4 regions of the Arthrobacter sp. 1088 genome follow, and region 3 is predicted to be linked to each of the others. Evidence: riboswitches for the same ligand, from Rfam matches in the RefSeq annotation. Region 3 holds a riboswitch; each other region holds the start of a gene.

Evidence for each region. A riboswitch is a leader RNA that binds a small molecule or an ion and turns the genes downstream of it on or off. The one in region 3 is predicted to bind cyclic di-AMP.
Region 1: it holds a riboswitch for cyclic di-AMP, as region 3 does, so the genes downstream of both, J2Y41_RS22280 (hypothetical protein) here and J2Y41_RS09265 (hypothetical protein) in region 3, are expected to answer to the same signal.
Region 2: it holds a riboswitch for cyclic di-AMP, as region 3 does, so the genes downstream of both, J2Y41_RS05440 (M23 family metallopeptidase) here and J2Y41_RS09265 (hypothetical protein) in region 3, are expected to answer to the same signal.
Region 4: it holds a riboswitch for cyclic di-AMP, as region 3 does, so the genes downstream of both, J2Y41_RS14285 (NlpC/P60 family protein) here and J2Y41_RS09265 (hypothetical protein) in region 3, are expected to answer to the same signal.

The regions. Positions count from the first base shown of each region.
Region 1 is NZ_JAVDSM010000022.1:3,702-5,896, reverse strand. It holds gene J2Y41_RS22280 (hypothetical protein) at 165-971, opposite strand; cyclic di-AMP (ydaO/yuaA leader) riboswitch at 975-1,159, opposite strand; gene J2Y41_RS22275 (HAMP domain-containing sensor histidine kinase) at 1,269-2,195, opposite strand, start outside.
Region 2 is NZ_JAVDSM010000003.1:97,311-99,505, reverse strand. It holds gene J2Y41_RS05440 (M23 family metallopeptidase) at 89-919, opposite strand; cyclic di-AMP (ydaO/yuaA leader) riboswitch at 924-1,165, opposite strand; gene J2Y41_RS05435 (metal-dependent transcriptional regulator) at 1,355-2,050, opposite strand.
Region 3 is NZ_JAVDSM010000005.1:127,993-130,187, reverse strand. It holds gene J2Y41_RS09265 (hypothetical protein) at 1-1,195, opposite strand, end outside; cyclic di-AMP (ydaO/yuaA leader) riboswitch at 1,198-1,349, opposite strand; gene J2Y41_RS09260 (hypothetical protein) at 1,479-1,712, opposite strand; gene J2Y41_RS09255 (ATP-dependent DNA ligase) at 1,760-2,195, shown strand, end outside.
Region 4 is NZ_JAVDSM010000008.1:136,396-138,590, forward strand. It holds gene J2Y41_RS14280 (copper resistance protein CopC) at 1-549, shown strand, start outside; cyclic di-AMP (ydaO/yuaA leader) riboswitch at 699-891, shown strand; gene J2Y41_RS14285 (NlpC/P60 family protein) at 895-1,662, shown strand; gene J2Y41_RS14290 (FAD-binding protein) at 1,845-2,195, opposite strand, start outside.

The DNA.
Region 1 (2,195 bases), on a different contig from region 3:
GTGGGTGTGAAACCCGGAAGGCACATTTAACGCGAAAACCGCCCCGCCTCCCGCCCGGGCGCATCAGTAGATCACTTCTGCGAACGGCGGAAAGCGGGGCGGCAATCGGGCCTTGCATGGTTTGAGCCCGCTGGGGTGGGCTCAAGCCTGCTTATTGAGTTGGCTTAGTACCAGTTGTTGGCCAAGTGGAAGGCAAGGGCCGCCGAGGGGGAGCCGTAGCGTTCCTTGATGTAGTTCAGGCCCCACTTGATCTGGGTCTGGTAGTTGGTCAGCCAGTCATCGCCTGCGGTTGCCATCTTCGAAGCGGGCAATGACTGCACGATTCCGTAGGCACCACTGGAGGTGTTGGTCGCGGTGGTCCGCCAGTTGGATTCCTTCTCCCACAGTGTGTTCAGGGCAGTCATTTCACCCGGACCCCAGCCGTAGTTGGCGAGGATGCTGGCGGCGTATGCCTTGGCAGCGGCGGGATCGTCCACGGCCTTGGGAGTGGCGGCTGCGGCTGCAGCAGCGGCGGCATCGGCAGCCTGCTTGGCGGCTGCATCAGCGGCAGCCTTTTCGGCGGCGGCCTGTGCGGCAGCTGCCTGGTCGGCGGCGGCTTTCTCGGCCGCGGCCTTTTCGGCAGCGGCTTGTGCGGCAGCTGCCTGGTCTGCAGCGGCCCTGTCTGCAGCGCCCTTCTTGGCAGCAGCATCCAAGGACGCTGAGATTTCAGCTGTTTTGTTGCTGGCCTGGGCGGTAGCCTGCGTCTCGGACGCCCGGCTCGTTTCGGGGAGATTGAATGCGGCGTTTGCGGCCTGGCCAAGCGATGCGACGCCCAATGCTGCGGCAACGACTCCTGCAACAACAGACATTCGTTGCCCGGTCTTGCCGCGGCGTGCAGCGTTCTTCAGAACGGTTTGCGACTTCGTCAGGGGAGTGTTGTGATCGTCACGGTGACGCGCGGAAGGGCGCGTCTGATCGTTGAATTCAGACATGTGTGATTACCTCTCAGCGCCTGCGGAGTTAGCTGTCGGGTTCGGATGAGGTCATCCGGCCGCGCGCGTAGCTGCGGCTTCACCCCAAGGGCAAGGAAAGTACTGTGCCCGGAGACTCTGGGTCCCCCGTCTCTGCCTCGAATGAGAACGGAACTCCGGGAAGTGGCAGAGCTCGGCGCATCCCGGGTGTGGGCCAGTTAGGGGCGACCCACCCTTTCGAAGGTACAGGAGGTTTCGGCTTAAGTCACATTTGGGTAACAGAGATCACGTTCACGGCGAGTCATGTTGCCTGATTCGTTATATGCGTTCGTTCAAAGCTGCGGGGAGTCGGAGAGTGAACTCCGTGCGTCCCGGCTGGGACGTTACTTCCACACTGCCGCCATGCGCCTGGACGATGGATTCGACGATTGACAAGCCCAATCCGGAGGTCCCTTCCGACCCCGATCTCGCCGCGTCAGCCCGGGCAAAACGCGAGAAGATTCGCCCCTGGAAAGCAGTCGGAATACCAGGCCCGTTGTCCGTGACGGTGACCACCGCGCTACCGTCGGCGGAAAGCATGACGCCTGTGACCACCGTGGTACCGGGATCGGTGTGCTTGCGGGCGTTGGACAGCAGATTGGCCAGCACCTGATGCAGCTGGGTTGCGTCCCCGCGCACCGTAATGGGCTCGTCAGGGAGTTGTAGCTTCCAGATGTGGTCCGGTGCCATCACCTTTTCGTCGCTGACTGTCTCGATCACCAGCTGCGTCAGGTCCACATCCGTGACCTTCAACGGCTGGCCTTCATCCAGGCGCGCCAACAACAACAGGTCCTCCACAAGCGTGGTCATCCGTTCCGACTGGCTCTGGACCCGCGCCAGCGACTTCCTGCCGTCCTCCGTGAAGTTCTCCGTCATACGAAGCAGCTCGGTGTATCCACGGATGGCGGTCAGCGGTGTCCGAAGTTCGTGGGAGGCATCGGCAACGAACTGCCGGACCTTGGTTTCGCTCTCCTGACGCGCTTCCAGGGCCCTGGAAACGTTGTTGAGCATTTGGTTCAAAGCGTGGCCCACGCTGCCCACTTCAGTTCCAGGATGAGCGGCCGACGGCGGTACGCGCACCGCGAGTGCCACCTCACCGGCGTCGAGGGGAAGGCGCGATACTTTCGTTGCAACCTCGGAGAGTTGCTCCAGCGGGCGCATGGTCCGTCGGATGATGACGGTGCCGGCGAGGCCGATCAGCACCAG
Region 2 (2,195 bases), on a different contig from region 3:
GCGCTTTAGACGGTACAACAGATGTTCGTGAATGTCACATTCAGGTCACGGGGCGTGTCATGGATGCGAGAGACAACCATCAAATTGCTCAGAGCCAGCCCATGGGATCTACGACTTCGCCGTTTACCTGGACCTCGAAGTGGAGGTGGCAGCCGGTAGATGCTCCTGTGGTGCCACTCAGCGCGACGGTATCGCCGCGGCTGACAGTCTGCCCCACCTTGACGTTGAAGGACGACAGGTGGTTGTACGTGGTCTCAAGGCCGTTGCCGTGATCAATCACAACGCGATTGCCTCCGCCGTACTCATGCCACCCGGCGAACGTGACCTTGCCTGCAGCGGCGGCGTGGACGGCGGTTCCGCACTGGGCCACGAAGTCCTGGCCACGGTGGAAGTCACCGGTGCCGCCGGTAAGGGGGCTGACGCGGTAGCCAAACGGCGATGCCGTGACCAGCTTGTCCAGAGGACTTCCCAAGGTGCCAAGTGAGGAAGCACGCTGAATGCTCCCCGCTGACTGGGCGCTCAACAGCTGCTTGAGCTTGCCGTCCGGGTCAGCGGCGGTGGCCACTGCGGCACGACTGAAATCGATTTTGGCAGAGGCTGCTGCAGAAACTTCGGGCTGGCTGCCACCGGGCACGGAGAGCGCCGCCTCGGTCTGGCCCGATTCCGACGTGGCCATGACGGGGCTTGTGGCAGGCAGACCTACAGTCAGGGCAAGTCCGGTGGCTGCAAGCGCGACACCGGCCTTCTGCCCTACACCACTGGCTGACGCGAAGTCGGCTACCTGGCGCAACGGGCTCTTACGGCGGCGCACCTGACGCGGGGTGTCGCGTGGCCGGATCTCCATTGCGGCGCGGGCTGGCCGCAGCTCAGCAGTGGGGCCGGACGCACGGCGACGGCCCCTGACGTTCTGCGATGTCAAACTCTGTTCCTCTCTGGAAAGCCTGCGAAGTTAGCTGTCGGATTCGGGTCAGAGAGTTCAAAGACCCGGTCCGCACGAAGCGCAAACGGCACACAGGTATCCCCGGAAGGACTTGCGTTAGTAGGCACTTCTGCTGCGGACTTCACCCCAAGGCTGCTTCTTTAGGCAGCCGCTTGTGGTTCCCCCGCCTCTGCCAGTAGTTGATGACACACCTGATCTGCTGGCAGAGCTCGGCTCCAGATCAGGTAACGCTTTGGTATCGGCGCTAGTAGATAACTATAGGTGATTAAAGCCCGCAGTAATAAATTCGTTATCTTTCCAAAACGACCGTGTTGCGGGTGCTCCATATCATCAGTCGCGGAAAGCCGCAGGTCATACGCGCGCCAACCACCACAAAGTGAGATCCGACACTCCCGTGGTCAGGGCAAGTCAGAGTCAGCTGACGGCGACGAAGACGTGCGCAGCGACCTCGGGAGGCAGCTCCAGTGCTCCTTCAATGCCCGGAACGCGGACGGAGATGTACTCCCCCACCCGTTCCAAGGAGACGGTTGCGCCAGGACGAATTCCGCCTTCATCGAGCTGGGTGAGGAGCTCGGGCTCAACCTGGATGGGTTCAGCAAGCCGGCTGACCACTACACGCGAATCGGCAGCGTACCCGTCCATCGCATGCAGCAGGTTCACGTCCAGGCGGGAAAGAGGCTGGTTGGCGAGGCCGCCAAGGGCTTCCAAGCCCGGAATGGGGTTGCCATATGGTGACTCTGTGGGGTGTTCCAACAACTCATAGAGCCGCCGTTCCACCCGTTCGCTCATGACGTGTTCCCAGCGACATGCTTCGTCATGAACGTACGCCCAGTCCAGGCCAATGACGTCCGCCAGGAGCCTCTCGGCAAGGCGGTGCTTCCGCATGACCTCGGTGGCCCGCTTGCGCCCGACTTCGGTCAGCTCCAGGTGGCGGTCGTTGGACACAATCACCAGGCCGTCACGCTCCATGCGTCCAATGGTCTGGGAAACCGTGGGACCCGAGTGCCGCAGACGCTCCGCGATGCGTGCGCGAAGAGCCACGATGTTCTCTTCTTCAAGCTCCAAAATGGTCCGAAGATACATCTCAGTGGTATCGATCAGATCCGTCATCCAGCTCAGCTCTCCTCGAACGCATTTCTTGCGTAATCTCCACCGTACCGCGTCCCAGCCAAGGTGGACGGTGTGCAACCGACACCTCCGGAACGTCAATCCAAGCCTAGCTTATTTGGAATTACTCTGGATAATTTTTCCCTGG
Region 3 (2,195 bases):
CCGTGTCCGACGGAACCGGGCTCGGGGCCGGCTGGGTTGGAACAGGAGTTGTCACGCCCGGGACGGGAACAACAGCCGGCGGGACTGCCGAAGGTACCCAAACAGGATCCGCGAGTGAAACTTGCGGAGTCGGAAGGGACGACGACGGCGCCTGGTCGGGTGCCTCTCCTGACGACTGCGTTGCTACGGTTGCCGGCTTTCCGGCCTCGCTGGTGGCCGACGACGCTGAGGCGCTGGCGTAGGACGAGCTTGGTGCAGGGGTAGCCGAAGTTGATTGCCTGCTGTCGCTACCCGTCTTTGCGTCGCTTGCTTCCTGGGCCGGTGTTTCCTGCCCGAAGAAGGGAAGCTCGAAGGCCTGGCTCATGGTGCCAACGGTCAATACCAAGCCCAAGGCCCCAGCGACGACTGCCATGCGCTGGCCCATTGTTTTGACCGAGGCGGCCTTGGTGAGCACGGCGTGTGGTTCATGGCTGAAGGATGATCCACCCAGTGATGAAGCTCCCAGTGATGAAGCTCCGAAGGCAGGGGCGCCGCCAGCCGGGGTTTCGCCAGCAGTTGCCGCCTTACGGGCCGTACCGCTCCCCGATTCCTGGGCGCGAAGGGCCTTTCGGCTTGCGAGACCAGAGGCGGCGGTCGCGGCTGCGGCGAGCTGTGCGGGGCTCTTAGCCTGAACGATTGGGATGGCAGCGGTGGCAGGTTCGGGATTCGCTGCGGGTTCGGGCGCGACGGGTTCGGGCGCCTGAACGGTCGGGATGGCAGCGGTGGCAGGTTCGGGATTCGCTGCGGGTTCGGGCGCGACGGGTTCGGGCGCCTGAACAGCTGGAATCGCAGCAGTTGCCGGCTCAACGGGAGCAGGGTCCGCCGGAGCAGAGTCCGCTGTTGCAGAATCCGCTGGTGCTGTTTCTGCTGGAGCAGTTTCAGTGGGGACTGTCTCAGCAGAAATAGCTGCCTGGGCTGCCCGTTCACGCTCTGCCGCCCGAGCGGCCGCGCGCGTGGTGGGTGCCGCCGTTTGGGGATTGGAAGCAGAAGCGGGAATAGAAGCAGTGGCGGGTTCCGGCGTCGCGCCTGCTAAACCTGCTTCTGCTTCCGGCGTGCTGGTGGAGGATCCGCTGGGTTGGGCCCGACGGCGTCCGGTTGGCTGGGTACGCTCGCGCGCTATTTGGGCGCGGCGCGGCTGGTCCATGGTTGGGGACATGGTGGTTGCCTCTCAACGCCTGCGAGGTTAGCTGTCGGGTTCGGACGAGGCCGTCCGGCCGCACATGGCGGCTTCACCCCAAGGGCCTAGGAAAAAATCAGGCCCGGGAACTCTGGGTCCCCCGTCTCTGCCGCGGGTCTGGCGGATTCCGGTTTGCGGCAGAGCTCGGCGTCAACCCGGAAGCGGCCCAGCGGAGATGAGGGTCGCTCTTCGAAGGTACATGAGCGGCATAGTAAAGTCACATTAATGTAACGGGCGGGACGCCTTCCGGCGCGAAGGTCCGTTAGGACTTAGGCTCCGGGGCCGGAGCCGGGGCTGGCAGCTCGTGCTGGATCCTTTGGACTTGGTGTGCGTAATGGGTCTCGGGTCGAAAAATTTCGTCCGCCACACCAAGCATCCCACCCGTGGCGCCGCGCCGGACTTTACCCTTGCTGTTCTGGCGCAAGACCCAGAACCAAAGGGCCGCAATGAGGGCAGGTGCTGCCAGCACTGCCACTAGTACGGCCAAGATATCCATGGCCCAAGACTAGCTTCCGCCGCGGGCGGCAGGTAGAACATAGTCGTATGGACCTCCCAGTGATGCCGCCCATTTCGCCCATGCTTGCCAAGTCCGTTCCTTCGATCCCTGATGTGGGCCATTTTGAGCCAAAGTGGGACGGGTTCAGGACCATCGTTTTCAAAGATGGCGATGAGATCATCCTGGGTAGCCGAAACGAACGTCCCATGACACGGTATTTCCCTGAGCTGGTGGAAGCCCTTCGGAAGAATCTCCCGGACAAATGCGTGATCGACGGCGAGATCGTCCTGATAACTGGGAACAGGCTCGACTTCGAGGGTCTTCAGCAGCGCATCCATCCCGCCGACAGCCGTGTGCGGATGCTGGCCGAAAGCACCCCGTCCTCCTTCATCGGATTCGACATCCTCGCGCTGGGAGACGAGAACCTTATGGACAAGCCGTTTTCCGAGCGTCGCGCCGCCTTGGAGAAGGCACTGGCCAAGG
Region 4 (2,195 bases), on a different contig from region 3:
GCTCCGGCCTCCGCGCACGACGTCGCCGAATCAACAACCCCGGCCAACGGTGCCAGGGTGGCTGAAGTGCCGGCGTCGGTATCCATCACGTTCAACAACCAGCCACTGGCCATCGGTTCCGGCGTGACCGTCACCGCCGGGGGCGAAAACTGGGCAGATGGCGCAGTGGAAATCATCGACAACAGGGCTGTCCAGAAGCTGCGTCAGGGCGCTCCAGCCGGCGAATACACCGTGGTGTGGCGTGTGGTCAGTTCAGACTCCCACCCGATCGAGGGAACCTTCAAGTTCACAGTTTCCGGGACAAGCACGACGACGGCGAGCGGCTCGGCAGGTGCCTCCTCCCCGGCTCCGGCGGCTGTTCCGACGGCGGGCACAGCGGCCCCCGGTACGGAAAATACTGAGCCGGCTCCGGCAGCTTCCCAGCCCTTCCCCTGGAGCATCGTTGGCCTCGCTGTGGTGGCGATCGGTCTGGTGATCTTCCTCGCTGTTACAGCCCGGAAGAAGCTAGCGGCCCCCAACGACCCGGATGGCGAAAATTCCCCGGAATAGCGGGGTTTTCTACATACTTGCGAAGATCTCGAAACGGTTACTGCGACACGCCAAAAACGAACTGCTCGTTACGTAAATGTGACTTTGGGGTGATCTTCCCGTACGGTTGTACCTGTGCCTGTTCCACGTAACAGGCATTCCGGTCTGATTGCCTAGCTCTGCCGCAGTCCGGAATCCGTTCGCAGACAAACCTACGGCAGAGACGGGGAACCCATTTTGGCCCGCTTTCAGAGCGCGCCTTGGGGTGAAGTCACGAAGCTTCCGCTGCACAGCGGGGGATAGTGGCCGGGTGACTCCCATCCGAATCCGACAGCTAACCTCGCAGGCATCGGGAGAGGCTCTTTCATGTCTTCACGCATTCTTCGCGGCCGTCGTAAGGCGGACAGCGTACGTCCTAATCCGTTCATCTCCATCTCCAAGGCTGTTGCCAGCAACGCATCCGGCGCAGGTCGCCAAGCCGCTGTCATCGCAGCAGCTTCAGGCCTGGTCCTCACGGGCTCCATCGCTGCCCACGCAGCAGAGACCCCTGTTCAGCGCGACTCCAGCCCCGCTACTGTCGCCGAGACCGTTACCGAGGGTCCCACCAAGGTTGTTACGGCCGCATCGACGGCCACCATCAACTTCGAGCGCCCCGCGGTTGCTTCCGTAGCGGCTCCCGTCATTGAAAAGCCGGCTCCTGTTGCTCCGGCTCCGGCGGCCAAGAAGGCGCCCGCAGCGGCTACCGTCCAGGCCGCTGCAACTACTACGGCTACCGCCCCAGTGGCATCCGCGCCTGCTGCAGCTCCGGCTGTTGGTGGCATCAACGCTGCCATGGTCGCCTCGGCTTACGCCCAGATCGGCATCATGCAGGATTGCACCGCGATGGTGGAACGGGCCCTCGGCTCTGCCGGCATCCCGGTTGGCGACCTCGCACCCATGCAGTTCCTGAACTACGGCAAGGTTGTCAGCGACCCCCAGCCCGGTGACATGATCGTCCAGTCCGGCCACGTAGCCATCTACATCGGCAACGGCCAGGCCATCAGCGGTGGCATCAACGGCAACCAGACGGGCATCCACCCGATCAGCTGGCTCACCGCAACCGGCCCCATCACGTACGTACGCGCTGGCGCCTAAGCTTCACGCTCCAACTCAAAGGCCGGTGCTTTCGAGGACAAATGTCTTCGGAGGCGCCGGCCTTTTGGGTTAATTTTTGTTCTTTTTAGGAACATGCTTTGGTTGGCTCGATCGTTTCAAGGCCAGGGTTCTCCGCCAGGTTTCTACGCGCAGGGTTCCAGGTAAAGGCTCCAGGCCAGGTTCTAGGCGAGGGCGATGCCCGGCCCGGCGGGGAGGGCCACCTTGGATGAGATCGCTTGCCCCACTGCCTTGGCTTGCCGTAGTACTTCCTTGGGCGTGGGTGTAATAAGTTCCCCAACGCCCACCAAGTGCATCCCGACTGCACGCATGGCTGCCACGAAGTTCTGGCCTATGGCGATTCCCAGATCGGCAAGCATTCGGCGCAGCTGGCTCTGGGCGCAGCGCGTCACCACGATGTGGTCTGCCAGGAGAACCCCGCTGGCTGTATGCACGGCCCATTGACGTGGGGTGGATTCGAGGGGGCCATAGACGCTCATCCCAGCCCTCAGGCTGCCCGTGGTCAGGCTTGCGAC